2 regions of the Bacillus pacificus genome follow, and region 1 is predicted to be linked to the other one. Evidence: riboswitches for the same ligand, from Rfam matches in the RefSeq annotation. Region 1 holds a riboswitch; the other holds the start of a gene.
The links. A riboswitch is a leader RNA that binds a small molecule or an ion and turns the genes downstream of it on or off. The one in region 1 is predicted to bind S-adenosylmethionine.
Positions count from the first base shown of each region.

Region 2: another riboswitch for S-adenosylmethionine. It lies ahead of LMD38_RS25145 (MetQ/NlpA family ABC transporter substrate-binding protein); the one in region 1 lies ahead of LMD38_RS19175 (Na+/H+ antiporter NhaC family protein).

Region 1 covers NZ_CP086328.1:3,696,000-3,704,032, forward strand. Annotated here, with positions in the region: gene LMD38_RS19155 (sensor histidine kinase) at 1-205, opposite strand, end outside; gene liaF (cell wall-active antibiotics response protein LiaF) at 205-945, opposite strand; gene LMD38_RS19165 (PspA/IM30 family protein) at 1,052-1,714, opposite strand; gene LMD38_RS19170 (lmo0954 family membrane protein) at 1,765-2,121, opposite strand; gene LMD38_RS19175 (Na+/H+ antiporter NhaC family protein) at 2,350-3,666, opposite strand; SAM riboswitch class I at 3,761-3,866, opposite strand; gene LMD38_RS19180 (ribonuclease FAU-1 family protein) at 3,987-4,505, opposite strand; gene gltP (glutamate/aspartate:proton symporter GltP) at 4,572-5,843, opposite strand; gene LMD38_RS19190 (murein hydrolase activator EnvC family protein) at 6,342-7,613, shown strand; gene LMD38_RS19195 (hypothetical protein) at 7,715-7,876, shown strand.
Region 2 covers NZ_CP086328.1:4,888,905-4,896,937, forward strand. Annotated here, with positions in the region: gene LMD38_RS25130 (FAD-binding oxidoreductase) at 1-1,327, opposite strand, end outside; gene LMD38_RS25135 (DUF6612 family protein) at 1,439-2,203, opposite strand; gene LMD38_RS25140 (NAD(P)-dependent alcohol dehydrogenase) at 2,349-3,257, shown strand; SAM riboswitch class I at 3,338-3,452, shown strand; gene LMD38_RS25145 (MetQ/NlpA family ABC transporter substrate-binding protein) at 3,539-4,351, shown strand; gene LMD38_RS25150 (methionine ABC transporter ATP-binding protein) at 4,364-5,404, shown strand; gene LMD38_RS25155 (methionine ABC transporter permease) at 5,379-6,047, shown strand; gene LMD38_RS25160 (SDR family oxidoreductase) at 6,085-6,861, opposite strand; partial or broken gene LMD38_RS25165 (RNA polymerase sigma factor) at 7,247-7,569, shown strand; gene LMD38_RS25170 (DUF4256 domain-containing protein) at 7,637-8,033, opposite strand, start outside.

The sequences.
Region 1 (8,033 bases):
ATCCTACAATCCCCCCGATAAGTAAACTTGTAGTCATAATAAACAAGCCAATTGGAACAGAAGCGATGGATTCCTTCCATAATAAATCATATACTTGTTGCTCGCTTTTCCATACATATACAATTGTACAAATGAGTGCGATACTAACTGAGGACAACATAGAATAACGAATATACATCCACGAAATATTTTTTTGTTTCTTCATTATACTTTCCTCACTTCCGTATCGCCTACGACAAGCGAAGAAATAATTTTAATACGACGAGGAGCCTCTTTATACTGCTCTGTTCTAAATGTAACATTGCGGTTAAACCCTGTCTCCTCATGACCTGGCAAGAGCACACGTCCGACAATAACAGAATGATTTAAAGACAGTTCAATATCATATGGCACATATAAACGAATATTACCAACGACACCCCGAATAACAATTACCGTTTCTCCTTCTGGAATCATAGCAGTTGTTAAATCTATTTCCACATCACAAGCACCATATTGAACATTAATATCCTCAAGTTCATAAATATGATCCATCATTCGTACATTGCCTACAAACATATTTTTTAAATATGGTTCTGTACGATATATTTGCTTCTCTTCGTCTATAATCCCTTCTTCTTTAATTTCAACCTTCATTGCTTTTTGCTGATGCCCTTGTTGAATCAATTGATAACCAATTAAAGCTAAACAAGCAAATACGACAAGAACAAATGCTGCTGATGAAAATAAGAAGAATAAAAATACGATACCACCGACAAATAAAAATACATTTCCCCGTACATAACGATTCTTTTTACGATAATGCCTTCCAAACATAAGCATAATAAATGCAAAAATGAGACCACCTGGTTCAAAATGTCCAAGTATCATATCAAGAAAAAGACCGAATCCAAATATGATGAGGAGCATCCCCATTAATTGTGTCTTTGAAAAATGTTTCTTCATTTCAGCTCCCCCCTTCTTGTCACATATACATAGAAGAAAAGGCATTGCTTTCCAACACCTTTTCTCCTATCACTATATCATAAGCCTGTTTTATAATATACTACTATTATTTTGTTAACTCTTTCGCTAACGATACATCATTCTTTTCTTTCATTTCACGCTCCAGCTTTGCAATCTTCATATCAAATGTGTCACGTTCATGCTCCTCGTTCATACGAGTTTCTAAGTCGCGAATATGATCTTCAATTTCTTCAAAGCGTAAGAATGGATTATTTTCATCCATTTTATGCATCGCAGTATTCATACGACGATTTGCATGTGCCATATTTTCACGTGCCATTAATTCCATACGTTTTGCGTGCATTTCTTTTAATTTATTTTTCATTTCAGAAAGACGACGCTCTAGCTCATCAATTTGTTCTACAACACCTGCATACATTTCTTCTAATCGAGTTACTTGCCCTTCATAATAAGCTACTTCTTCTAATGCACGCTCATGTAGTTGTAGTTCGCCTGCTTCTTGAGCGATGATCGCTTGCTTAGATCTTTTATTCACGAAATAACGTGCTTGCTCAAGCTCACGAGCAAAGTTAGATTTTAATGTTTTATGACGCTGAATTAACTTCTCAATTTTTGTTATTTCACGCTCACTATCACGTAAATATTGGTTTAACATAGCAATTGGGTTTTTTCTTTCTTTCTCATCTAACACATTATGAAAATCTGCTAAAATTGCATCGCGTACACGTCCGAATAAAGATTGTTTCATTATAATCTTCCTCTCTTCTACTTTATAAATTTGATTTGATTGATTTTATATTAGTTTTTCATTAACTTGTTCCACTCATCTTCAAAGTTGCTATATGGTTTAGAACTTTCTGGAGCAGAATCAACAACTACATCTTTTTCTTTTTTCCACTCACGGTATCCGTAGTATAAAACTACTAATGCTGCTATACCGATTAATGCTGGGGAATGAGAAAGGGCGATGGACAAGCCGATCAAACCAACAATACCCCAAGCTAACTTTCCAAAAAATGATTGTGCTCGCACAAATGATTTATAGCTCCAGTACACAACTCCTGCTCCGATTGCGAATCCTACAATACCAGCAAGACTACCAAGAGCAATTAAAGCTAAAATACCAGCCGCGATAAACGCTAGAAATTGTTTCATCTTGTGCTTGCCTCCCTTCGATTTGATACTCTTATCTTAACTATTTTTTCTTTTTTCCATAACGAGCTTAAGAACCGTTTTTAACTCAGACTTAAGACCGAGTTGCATTCAGCCTTTTGTAAAAACATACGGTAGCATGGGATCGTTCACTCTTTTCCCGCACATAAAAAGCCGTACAGAGAACATTCTCTGTACGGCTTTCGTTACTTTTCATACACTTCATTTTCATTATGCTGTTTTATGATACTCTTTTTTTTCCGCTACTTTAGAAAACCTCGGGAAACCAATTAATATAGAAATGATTCCACATACGCCAACTAAGATTGGATAAAACGCATATGGTAACAGTTCAATTGGAGATAACGCCGCAAATCCTGCTGCTGTTAACATTTGCGCACCATACGGAATTAACCCTTGCACACAGCACGAGAAAAGATCTAATACACTCGCTGATTTACGAGGATCAATTTCATATTGATCTGCAATGTTTTTCGCAAGCGGACCTGTAAAGATAATAGAAATGGTATTATTCGCTGTACACATATTCGTCATACCTACTAAACCAGCTATACCGAACTCTGCTCCTTTTTTTGAACGAATGTTACGCGTTAAAATATTCATTAAATATTGAATGCCACCATTATATTGAATCAATTCGACCATACCGCCAATTAAAATAGCAAGTAATACTAACTCCATCATACCGCCCATTCCAGTCGTTACACTTTTAAAGAAACTCTCTAACGTATAACTTCCATCTAAAAGACCGATAACCCCAGATAGTACAGTTCCACCAGTTAACACGATAAGTACATTCCAACCAAGTAGCGCTGTAATAAGTACTCCTGCATACGGTAAAATCTTTATCCAGTCAAAGCTATGCGTTTTAATCTGCGTATCGCTTCCTAAAGTAATGATTACTAATAGTACAATTGTAATAATAGCTGCTGGTAATACAATTAAAAAGTTCGTTTTAAACTTATCTTTCATTTCTGTTCCTTGTGAACGTACAGCTGCGATTGTTGTATCTGAAATAAATGATAAATTATCACCAAACATCGCTCCGCCAACAACAGTAGCCATCGTAAGTGCAATTGAGATATCAGTTTGCCCACTAATACCTACAGCAATTGGTGCTAATGCAGCAATTGTTCCCATTGAAGTTCCCATCGCTAATGAAATAAATGCTCCTATAACGAAAATGCCAGCTACGATAAATCCTTGTGGTAAAATCGATAACGCTAAGTTAACTGTAGAATCAACGCCACCCATCCCTTTTGCTGTTTCAGAAAATGCTCCTGCCAGTACAAAAATCAGAACCATAATCATAATGTCTGGGTTCCCTGCACCTTTAGCAAATCGTTCCACTTTTACATGAAAACTTTCTTTACGATTCATTGCTAAAGCGACTCCTACAGCAATTGAAATTGCTACAAGTATCGGCAATTTATAGAAATCACCTGTAATAATTCCAGAACCAATAAATAGCGCCAAAAATATCCCAAGTGGTAATAATGCCAAACCATTTCCTCTCGTTTCTTTCAAAGTACCATCTCTCCCTAGTTTCAACCTTTTTCTAATGAATAACAAAAGACCTCTTCCAACGAGAAGAGGTCTTATACATCTATAAGAAACGCTCTTCTCATCTTTCAAGCATATGCTTGCTGGATTTGGCACAGCACTCTGAAATCGAGTCCGCTGCCGAGGCATCGTAGGGCCAGTCCCTCCGCCTCTCTTTATAAGAAGGTTTCATATTTATTTTTTAATAATAATTTCTTCCCTAACTTTACTCGCTTACAAAACAAAAGTCAATTATTTTTTGTATAGATTTTTTTGGTAATTATACAAAAATTTGAATACAATAATCATTTTAACTTTTTGATTTCTTCTTCCAATATTGAAATCCAATAAAATTCACTATTTTTTATTGCAGCTATGATCCATTTCGTAGTGTACCAAGCTAACTCATACTCTTCTTTTGTAACATCGCCACTTTTATAAGCATCCTCTAGCTCATCTTCATCGAGTACATACATTTTACCATTCGGTAATAACACTACATCTAAATATAAATCATCAAAATATGGTAAGCCACAGTCATCTATTTCATATTCTTTCGCCACATCGATATAATATTGCACTAATTTTTTCTGATCATCTAACATAGCTGTAATCGCAAAGTTTTTCCCATCTATGAAATATTGAATCCACGTATACTGATTACCAGCAATACAAAGTTCCTTACCATCATATGCTTTAAAACTAGGTTCTCTCACCTTTTTTATTTCCAGTATTCCTAGCATTCCTTCTTCTATTTGCTTAACAGTATAATCCCTCTCTATTAGTCGCTTCCACGAAGAACCGTCACCATATTTACGTTTCATTTCGTCTGCTCCCTTTCTATATAGAAAAGCCCCCACATATTATGTGAGAGCTTGTTCAAATTATAATTAAGCTGCTTGCTTATTAGAAATTTCTTTCAAGTAGGCTTGTCCTTTTTCAGCGTCATACTGACCTTCCCACTTAGACATAACTACAGCTGCTAAAGAGTTACCTACAACGTTAACTGCTGTACGGGCCATATCTAAAATACGGTCAATACCAGCAATAAAGGCTAAACCTTCAGCTGGAATACCTACTGTACCAAGTGTCGCTAATAATACAACGAATGATACGCCAGGTACACCCGCAATACCTTTTGATGTAAGCATTAATACAAGTAATAATGTAATTTGTTGTGTAATAGATAAATCAATACCATACATTTGTGCTAAGAAAATAGCCGCAATTGCTTGATATAAAGTTGATCCATCTAAGTTAAATGAATAACCTGTCGGAATAACAAAAGATGTAATTGCCTTTGGACAACCAAACTTCTCCATTTTCTCCATGATTTTTGGTAAAACTGTTTCTGAACTTGCTGTAGAGTACGCTAAGATCAGTTCATCTTTTAAAATCTTAAAGAATTGGAAAATGTTAATTCCAAATATTTTCGCTGTAAGTCCTAATACGACTACAACGAAGAAAATCATTGCCCCGTATACTACAATTAATAATTTCCCTAATGGAATTAATGAAGAAAGACCAAATGTAGAAACTGTAACTCCAATTAGTGCAAACACACCAAATGGTGCAAATTTCATAACTTGATTTGTTACGTAAAACATTGCATCAGCTACACCTTGGAAAAATTGAAGAACCGGTCTTCCTCTTTCACCAATTGCTGCTACACCTAAACCAAATAATACAGAGAAGAAGATAATAGCAAGCATATCTCCGTCAGCTAATGACTTTACAATGTTTGTTGGAACAATATTTACAAATGTATCTGCAAACGAATGACTTTGCACTTGCTCTGTCGTATGTGTATATTTCGAAATATCTGTCTTTGTTAACTGCTCCATATTTACGCCTTTTCCTGGTTGGAAAATATTCGCAATTAATAGACCGACAATAATTGCAATTGTTGTAATAATTTCAAAGTAAATAATTGTTTTTCCGCCTAGTCGACCTAATTTTTTAACATCGCCAACACCAGCAACCCCAACAACAATACTCGCTACAACAATCGGTACAACGATCATTTTAATTAATCGGATAAAAATATCACCAATTGGTTGTAAATAGCTCACCACTGCCGGATTGCCAAAGAAAATCGCCCCAACTGCAATACCTAGCGCAAGACCAATTAAAATTTGCCATGCAAGTCCTATTCTTTTCATATTTGTTGTAACCCCCTCTTCGATGTTTCACTCTATCTCTCATTCTATCTATCTCTATAAAACTTGAAATTAAGAGTATTACATATTATTCGACAATTCACTACATTTTGTCCCTGTTAAAAATCATAAATCAAAATTTAAAATCTGACAACAAAATAAGTTTGCCCGAACGCAAATAATTTTCTTGACAAAAATAAAACCCATGTCAGAAAACCTAACATGAGAACGATTCCTTACCAGTCTTTTATTAAATGTATAACTAATATTTCACTACATAAAACAATTTTACTTTTTCCTTTATTTTACAAGGAACTCTAAAAATACACCCTTGTTACACAAATATAAAAAATGCATCTGCAGTGAAATTTATCGCTGAAAAATGATAAATTCCGACAAAACTTAGTAATTTTATAAAATTTTCTTTACATTATGGTTACAACGATAGACACTCTTCTTCTTATGATATATAACATTCATAGGGAAAGGAGCCAGACAACCATGAAAAAGAAATTTGTAGCGTTCAGCGTTTTAGCAGCAGGAACGATTTTCGCTTCCCCGTTACTTTCACCCGCATACGCTGAAACGAATCAAGATAAATTATCTAATATTCAATCTGAATTAGAAGGAAAACAAAATGACTTACAAAATAAATCAGCCGAGAAAGAACAAATAGAAAAAGAAATTCAAGAATTACAAAAAAAAATCGACGATTTAACTACTTCTATTAATAAAAACGAAGCTGAATTAAACGATACAAAAAAAGAAATTAGTAAAACACAACAAGTAATTACTGAAAAAAAGAAACATATAGAGCAATTACAAACAAACATAGATACACGTCAGGAAGTTATTAAGCAACGACTGCAATCTATGCAAGAAAAACCTCGCACAAATATCATTACGGAAGTATTAACAAATTCTGCAAACATTGCTGATCTTGTTGATAATATGTACTCTGTCAGTTTAATTTTAAACAACGATACTGATATTGTGAAAAAACAAACAAATGACCAAGATGCTGTGACGAAAGAAAAAGAGGCTGTTGAGAAAAAAGAGCAACAACTGAAAGAATCCGAGCAAAAATTAGAACAAAAACAACAAGAATTACAAAACAACCAACAACAGCAACAAACTCTTATTAGCGATCTACATACGAAAGTAGCAAAAGTAGATTCAGAGATTGAAGGATTAGAAGAATCTAAAGGCATTTTAGAAAATCAGCGTCAAGCTGTTCAAAAGGCAATTGAAGAAGAAAAACGCGCAGAAGAAGCTCGTAAAGCCGAGGAAGCTCGCAAGGCGGAAGAAGCTCGTAAACAAGCTGCTACATCTGCTCAAACAGCTCAAGCGGCCCCAACACCACACGATACAAACATCGGTGGATTTATTAAACCAGCAGCTGGATCAAAAACTTCTGGTTTTGGCGTGCGCTCTATTGATAACCATAAAGGAATCGATATCGCTGCTTCAGGAACTGTTCCAATTATTGCCGCTGCAGATGGCGTTGTTATTCGCTCAGAATTATCATCTAGTTACGGAAATGTTGTGTACTTATCTCACCGTATTAACGGAAAAACATATACAACAGTATATGCTCATATGAGTAGCCGTTCTGTATCGAATGGACAAACTGTAAAACAAGGAACTCAACTTGGATTTATGGGGAATACCGGCCAATCATACGGACAACATTTACACTTTGAACTTCATCTTGGAGAATGGAATGTCGGTAAGACAAACGCAGTTGATCCATCTCCTTATATCGGATTATAAAAAAACTCGGTGCATACCGAGTTTTTTTATTTCCCCTTCACACACTATAGGCATTCCACATAGACTACAACTAAATGCCTATAGTTTACGGGGTGAATTATATGAATACACAATTACAACAAGAAATACAAGAAGCTAGAGAGACTTTTATTGGCCGGATATTTACATTTGGCGGCTCAGTTTTATTTTTAATCGGATCATTCCTCGCAGTCGTCACAGCCTATAAAGCATATAATCGTTTATTAAATACACCTACAACATAATAAAAAGACGGAGATTTCTCCGTCTTTTTATCCCACTTTAATGGGCAGTAAGACCCCCACCTCAAAATGCAGCGAAAGCAAAGAAGTTAGGTGGGGGGCGGCTGCCCATTAAAGTCCGATTGGTGAGGGATGATAATCAGTGCGGGATGAAGAAAAC
Region 2 (8,033 bases), 1.2 Mb from region 1:
CTTTCGTTGGATAAGAATAATACGGTAAATAATAACTACCGTTATGCTTTAACGTAACATCAATCATCTTCTGAATAACATTCTCTGTTTTCTTTATCTCGTGTTCAGAACGCCCTTGATTAATTAAAAGAACCAGTGCAAACATATCATCTTTCGCATAGGATAAAACTGCATTTTCATTCTTTTCCACGTAACGAACCGTAATATTGAGCAAATTAAATTCTTCCTCATTTAATACGTTACGTAAATCATCTATGTATTCCGTGAAAGAATCTATAGGCACAAAATATTCTTGTAACACCTCTGTCCTATTTGGATTTTCATATTCCATAAAGGCACTATCTGACCTCATAACATTATTTCGCGTCTCATACTTTCCATCTGTACGTTCAAAATAACTTCTTTGTATATCCCAAAACGTATCTTTTCCCCAATCACTATAGCGTGATAATCCAAGTAAAAATTTAGGCGCTGCTATAATAGTTTCTTCTTTTAATTTACTATACTCCTCCCTCATATTTTGGTTTTGTGCCAATGTATAATCTGTCACATACATTTCTCTTAAAAATGAATTTGGAGCAACAGAAATACGAGCTAAGTGCATACGAACATTTTCATCTTTTTTCACTTTCTCTTTGAAATAAGACGTGTATTCTTTATAATCTAGCATTTTCGTGTGCGTTTCATATAATTCATCATTTGTTAACTTTAAGGTCACATCTAAAATGACACCAAATAGCCCGTAACCGCCAATGACATAAGGAAATAAATCCGCATTCTCTTCTCTACTTACATTACGCACCGTACCATCTGCCATTAACAATCTAAACGACTCTACTGTATCAATCAATGCTTCATGACGAATATCACGACCATGTACATTTACACTTAATGAACCACCAACCGTAAAAATATTTTGCGACTGCATCACCTGAACAGCAAGACCATATGGATTTACTTTCTTCTGAATGTCATTCCACGTGGCACCACTTTGAACTGTAATGCGCTTCTTCTCTGGATCAAATTCTAATATTTTATTATACCCTTTCATATCAAGCATCGTCCCATGCGGATAATATGTCTGCCCGCCCTGACTATGTTGCATACCAGCAATAGAAATCTTCTCCCCAGAAACATTCGCATCTTGCACTAATTTTATTAACGAGTGCTCATCCGTAGCACTTTCAACACGTTTTATTTTTGTCGGGAGTAACTTTCCTACATCACTCATAATCGGATGATTTAATTGCTCCTTATATGTATTTACAGATGTCACAAGCAACACTGTATAAGCCATCATAACCACCGCTATCTTTCTTTTTTTCAAATGACACTCTCCTCTTCTACATCTTTTCCTCTTCATATTGTACCTATTTTCCTATGAATAAAGAATATAAAAAAGAGGGACCTTATTTTAGGTCCCTCCTCATCAAAACTGTTACTTTGCTGCTGGCAATTGTATTGGATCAAACTTTTCATACGACGTATATTTTGCGTTCGTAATAATGTGTGCTTTATCCTTGCCATTACTACTCATAATCATGTCTATCTTTGCTGATTCATATTTAAAATCTTTTGTAATGATATATTCTGCATCCACTTCTTCTATCTTCGCATTTTGTGCTTGTAACATTTTCTTCTGCGTTTCATCCATGCTAGTTAACATACTTTCTGTTTCTTGCCCTTTTAATGTAAATTTCAGTTTATATTTATCTCCGCTTTTCTCCATCTTCATTTTATCTAAAACTACTTCCGGTACTTCTAACTTATCTATAATATCTTGAGTTGCTTTCATTCCACCAGCGTTTAATTGCTCCTCTGGTACGGTTATAACTTCTCCCGTATTAGGGTTTTTTACCTCACCAGCAACTTTACCATCCACAGTATACACTACAACATCTGTACCGGAAATATTCATTTCAGAACGAGAATTCTTTGTCTTTGGCTCTAATTGCATCTTAGCCTTTAATATATCCATCTCTGTTCCCTCAGCTTTTACCCCTACACCATATGTCATCGTTACATGTTCTTCATTTTTAAAAGCTTCGTTCGTTTTCTTGAAAACATCCTTCGCCTTTAATTCCTTTTCTTTTTGAACTGATTCTTTTTTCGGCTCATCCGTCTTTGCTGTTTTCTCATTACTACACCCTACCCCTAGACTGATTGCAAGCACTAAACTTGAAATAAAAATAATTTTTTTCACACTGTCGCCCCCTTTCCCAAAATAATATCACCTCTCTTCCTATGAAATCTATATAAATTTTAATCTATATTCGCTATATAGCGACATGTTTAATGAAGACTTTAAATATGATATAAATAACAACAACTCATTTCAGGAGGTCATTATGAAAGCAATCATTTGCACACAGTATGGACCACCTAACGTTCTTCAGCTTCAAAATATAGAGAAACCTACCCCTAAAAAGAACGAAGTATTAGTTAAAATTCATGCAACAAGTGTATCGACTGGAGATTGTAGAATACGCGGATTTAATAGCCCTCTATTATTTTGGATTCCTATGCGGATCATATTAGGTTTTAGAAAACCGAGAAAGCCTATACTCGGTGTAGAGTTATCCGGCGAAATCGAAGAAATAGGAACAGATGTAACTCAATTTAAAAAAGGAGATCAAATTTTTGCATTAACAGAGCTTAATGTCGGTGGTTATGCAGAATATACATGTGTACATGAAAGTGGATTAGTAGCATTAAAACCTACCAATGTAACGTATGAGGAAGCAGCAGTTATTCCCTTTGGCGCAACTTCGGCACTACACTTCCTAAGAAAGGCTCGTATAAAAAGGGGGCAACAAGTACTAATATATGGCGCATCTGGATCAGTAGGAACAGCTGCCGTACAACTTGCTAAATATTTTGGCGCAACCGTTACAGCTGTTTGTAGTCATTCAAATTTTGAACTCGTGCAATCTTTAGGAGCTGACAAAGTAATCGATTATACGAAAGAAGATTTTACTAAGCGAGGGGAATACTATGATGTTATATTTGATGCAGTTGGAAAATATAAAAAATCCTTTTGTAAACAAGTATTAACACCTAATGGAATATATGTATCTGTTAATGGAATGATGGCAAAGGTAAGTAAAGAGGATATGATTCTACTAAAAAAACTAACTGAAACAGAACATTTAAAACCTGTTATTGATAGAACTTACCGATTAGAAGAAATTGCTGAAGCTCATATGTATGTGGAAAAGGGACATAAGAAAGGTAACGTTTCGATTACCTTAAAATAAAATATATTCAGAAAATAATGTTGACAATTCTTTTTGTAAGATTTACTATTAGTACCATATCAAAAAACTACATACACATACTCTTATCAAGAGTGGCGGAGGGACTGGCCCGATGATGCCCGGCAACCGAGCTTATAACGTATAAGCTAAGGTGCTAATTCCTGCAAAACGAGTTTTCGTTTTGGAAGATAAGAGAGGAATCTATTTTGTCTATTCGGCACCTCTCTTATTTTTGAGAGGTGCTTTTTATTTTGGAACGTATATTTAAGGGGGAATTATAGATGAAGAAAGTATTATTAAGCATTGTAAGTGGGGCTGTATTATTATTAAGCGCATGTAGCGGGAGTTCAGATAAAGAAGTAAAAGCGTTAGATGAGAAAAAGATTACTGTCGGTGTAACAGGAGGGCCGCATGAACAAATTTTTGAAAAGGTAAAAGAAGTAGCAGCGAAAGACGGTCTCGAAATTGATATAAAAGTATTTAATGATTATGTAGCACCGAACGTATCCCTCGATGAAAAAAGCCTTGATGTAAATAGCTATCAAACAAAATCATATTTAGACGTATTTAAAGCGGAACGTAATATGAAATTAACCGAAGTATTTTCAACAGTAACATTCCCTATGGGCGTATATTCTAAAGACATAAAAGATGTAAAAGAATTAAAAGAGGGCGATGCAATTGCTGTACCGAATGACCCAACGAATGAACTTCGAGCTTTAAAACTATTTGAAAAAGCAGGTATTTTAAAAGTTGACCCAAAGGCTACAGAAAAAGCGACTGCAAAAGATGTAATTGAAAATCCAAAAAATTTAAAGATTGTTGAATTAGAGGCATCTCAATTACCAACACAACTAAGTGAAGTAAAAGCAGCTGCAATTAATACAAACTTTGCATTAGGTGCAAAATTAAGCCCTGCAAAAGACTCTATCTTCCGCGAGGGGAAAGATTCACCATATGTGAACTGGATCGTTGTTCGTACTGAAAATAAAGATGATGCTGTTATAAATAAACTAAAGAAAGCTTATCAATCTAAAGAAGTAAAAGAATTTATCGAGAAAAAATTTGATGGTTCTGTTTTACCGTCTTGGTAGGAGCTGACGATAATGATTGAATTGAAAAATGTATCCAAAGTATTTACAACAAAAAAAGGGAATGTGGAAGCTCTTAAGTCTACTTCCCTTCAAGTAAAAAAGGGTGAAGTATTTGGAATCATTGGATATAGTGGCGCTGGCAAAAGTACGTTAATTCGATGTGTAAATTTATTAGAAAAACCAACGACAGGAAATATCATTGTAAACAGCCAAGACTTAACAACTTTATCAGCAAAGGAACTAGCAAAAGCGAGACAAAAAATCGGGATGATTTTTCAAGGATTCAATTTACTTAAAACTGTTACCGTTTATGAAAATATCGCATTACCGTTACGTCTTGCTGGCATTCCAAAAGTAGAAATTGAAAAAAGAGTAGAAAAGTATTTACGCATTGTCGATCTTTTTACTCGAAAGGATGCCTATCCAAGTGAACTTTCTGGTGGCCAGAAACAACGTGTTGCCATTGCACGTGCACTATCACATGAACCTGAAGTGTTATTAAGCGACGAAGCAACGAGTGCTTTAGATCCAGAAACAACTGATTCTATTCTTGACCTCTTATTAAAGATTAATGAAGAAATCGGGATCACAATTTTATTAATTACACATGAAATGAACGTTATCCAGCGTATATGTGACCGGGTTGCTGTTATGGAACATGGATCAGTAGTCGAAAGTGGGACTGTGAAGGATATATTCACAAGCCCACAACATATAACGACGAAAAAATTTGTAAATAGTGCATTTGCAGCAAAAATTCCAGAAGACGTACAAAAAGAACTTCAAACTACTGGTGAAATTGTAACTCTTTCTTTTATAGGAAATTCTTCAGGAGAACCAGCATTAGCTATCGCTACAAAACGTTTCCAAGTATATCCGAATATTTTATCCGGTAATATTACTCAATTAAAACATGAAGCATACGGGAAACTTGTCATTCATATGCAAGGGGAACAAAATGAAATCAACCGTGCTTTATCATTTTTACAAGAACAAGGAATCATCGTAGAAGGAGGTAGAACAGACCATGGAAAACAAGTCCTTTTTGGATGAATGGGGTAAAGTTATATGGGAGGCGACCATACAAACCTTTCAAATGACATCTATTTCATTACTCATCTCGATCCTTATTGCACTGCCACTTGGTGTCACACTTGTTTTAACGAGACCTGGTGGACAGCGAGAAAACAAAATCATTTATCCAATTCTTAATACAATTATTAATATCATTCGCTCTCTTCCATTTATCATTCTATTATTCTTCATTCTACCTTTTACAAAATTTCTAATGGGAACATCCATTGGTGTGCAAGGTGTTATCGTACCGCTTGTCGTCTTCACTGCTCCCTATATCGCAAGATTGATGGAGACCGCATTATTAGAAGTCGATCGTGGTGTGATTGAAGCTTACCAAGCGATGGGCGTTTCTACTATAAAAATTATTTGGCACGTCATGGTGAAAGAAGCTCGTCCCTCCCTTGTACTTGGATTAACAATTGCAACGATTGGCTTAATCGGCGCAACAGCAATGGCTGGTCTTGTCGGTGCTGGTGGACTAGGGGACTTAGCATATCGCTTCGGGCATTTACGCTATGAACCTGAAGTAATGTATGCAACTGTCTTTATTTTAATTATCCTCGTACAAGGATTGCAGTCTTTAGGGAATGGTGTTGCACGAAGATTGAAGAAAGATTAAAAAAGAAGGTATCTCACCAGTGTGAGATACCTTCTTTTTATCTTTTAAATCCACCTTCTGAATGAATAACTTGTCCCGTAATCCACTCTGCTTCTTCGCTTACTAAAAACTTAATGAGTCTTGCTGCATCCCTTGGTTCACCAATTCTGCCAAAAGGAAACATCGGCTTTAATCCTTGCTTTATCTCTTCAGTCATCCAGCCAGTATCGGTTGGACCTGGGTTAATTGCATTCACTGTTATTCCTAAATGAGCTACCTCGGCTGACAACGAATTAGTAAGAGCATCAATAGCTCCCTTCGTTGTTGCATACGCCAGTTCTCCAACCATAGGTCCTTGAAATTGCCCCGAAGTCATATTCACAATTCTACCACCAGATTTCTTATCAAATCCTCGGGCAAATTGACTACTTAACAATGTAGTCGCACGAACATTGACCATGTAGTGCTTATCTAATTCTTCAGCAGTCAAATTAGAGAAGTCATTATTCATAGAATACGCTGCATTATTAATTAATATATGAGGGTAACCTAGTTGTTCAGTAACTTTATTTATAAGCTCTTTCGGCGCATCATTCTGAGTTAAATCTAACTCCATGCTCGATACTTTCACACCGTTTTTTAGTAACTCTTCTTTTAATTGTATTTGTTCACTTTGATCAACGCCCCAAGGCATCTCTTTATCGTACGCTGTCCAATACGTAAAAAATATATCGTATCCTGCTCCAGCTAATTCTTTACAAATCGCTGCGCCTATACCATCTAGACGACTTACACCTGTAACGACTGCTATTTTATTTTTTAATTGATTCATCATATACTCCTCCAATTTAAAGGACGCATACTTTATATAAGAGATATGAATTTCCCTACACATTATCCTTACAAAAGGGATGTACAAGCCAAATATGCGGTCCTTGCATGATTTACAGATAGCTAAATAAACCCTCACTTACGAGAGAAAAATTTATCTATCTAGTTTCTAATCATTACAAGCTCATCCACATATTGAGTCCTTGTCTCCTTTCCGTATATCTCCAAATTTCATTTTAACATTAAAGATTTAATATTTCAAAAAATGAAATGATTACTCCTATTCATGAAGTATCATGTACTATAAAACGTAGTTAATAACGAATTTGCATTTAAGTGTATACATTTACTATTACCTATCCGTTGTATAAGTGTAGGGAGGAAAAATGATGAGAAAAGAAAATATATTGACCTCCTATCTTATCAATTTAGGGGAGGAAGTGTTCAAACTATTACTAGCGAAAGGGGCTATAAAAGAAGGCGCAGAAGACATCATCCAAAATACTTTCTATAAAGTATACACATTGCTAGATAGCTTAACCGAGGATAACATACGTCCATGGTTTTTCAGAGTCGCATTAAATGAATACATTGACTTAAAGAGAAAAAAGAGCAACAGAACATCTATTTAACTGAAGAGATTTATTCAAAATTACAATATACAGACCGAGAACTGGATGCTGTTTTAAATAAAGATGAGATTTTCTATCTATATATAAAACCAGAGAAATAATAAGAAAAGAGCCTAAGTATAGGCTCTTTTCTTACTTACTCCAAATTTAAACTCTTAACGAACCACGAAATCCTCTAGCAGCATAGTATGAATCTGCTCCATTGTGGTACACAAAAACGTGTCCAAAGCGATAATCGCAAAATAGAGCTCCACCAAGCTCTCTAATATCTGAAGGCGTTTGTACCCAGCTTGATGATTTCATATCGAACTCCCCAAGTTGTTGCAACTGTCGATATTGTTCTTCTGTTAATAGTTCAATACCCATAGCAGTTGCCACATCAATAACGTTATTTTCCGGTTTATGCTTCTTTCTTGCTTCTAACGCTTCAAGATCATAACAAAGGCTTCTACGACCTTTAGGACTCTCCTTTGAGCAATCGCAGAAAATATACTCGTCCTTCTCTTCATCATAACCAACAACATCCGGCTCACCGCCTGTTACT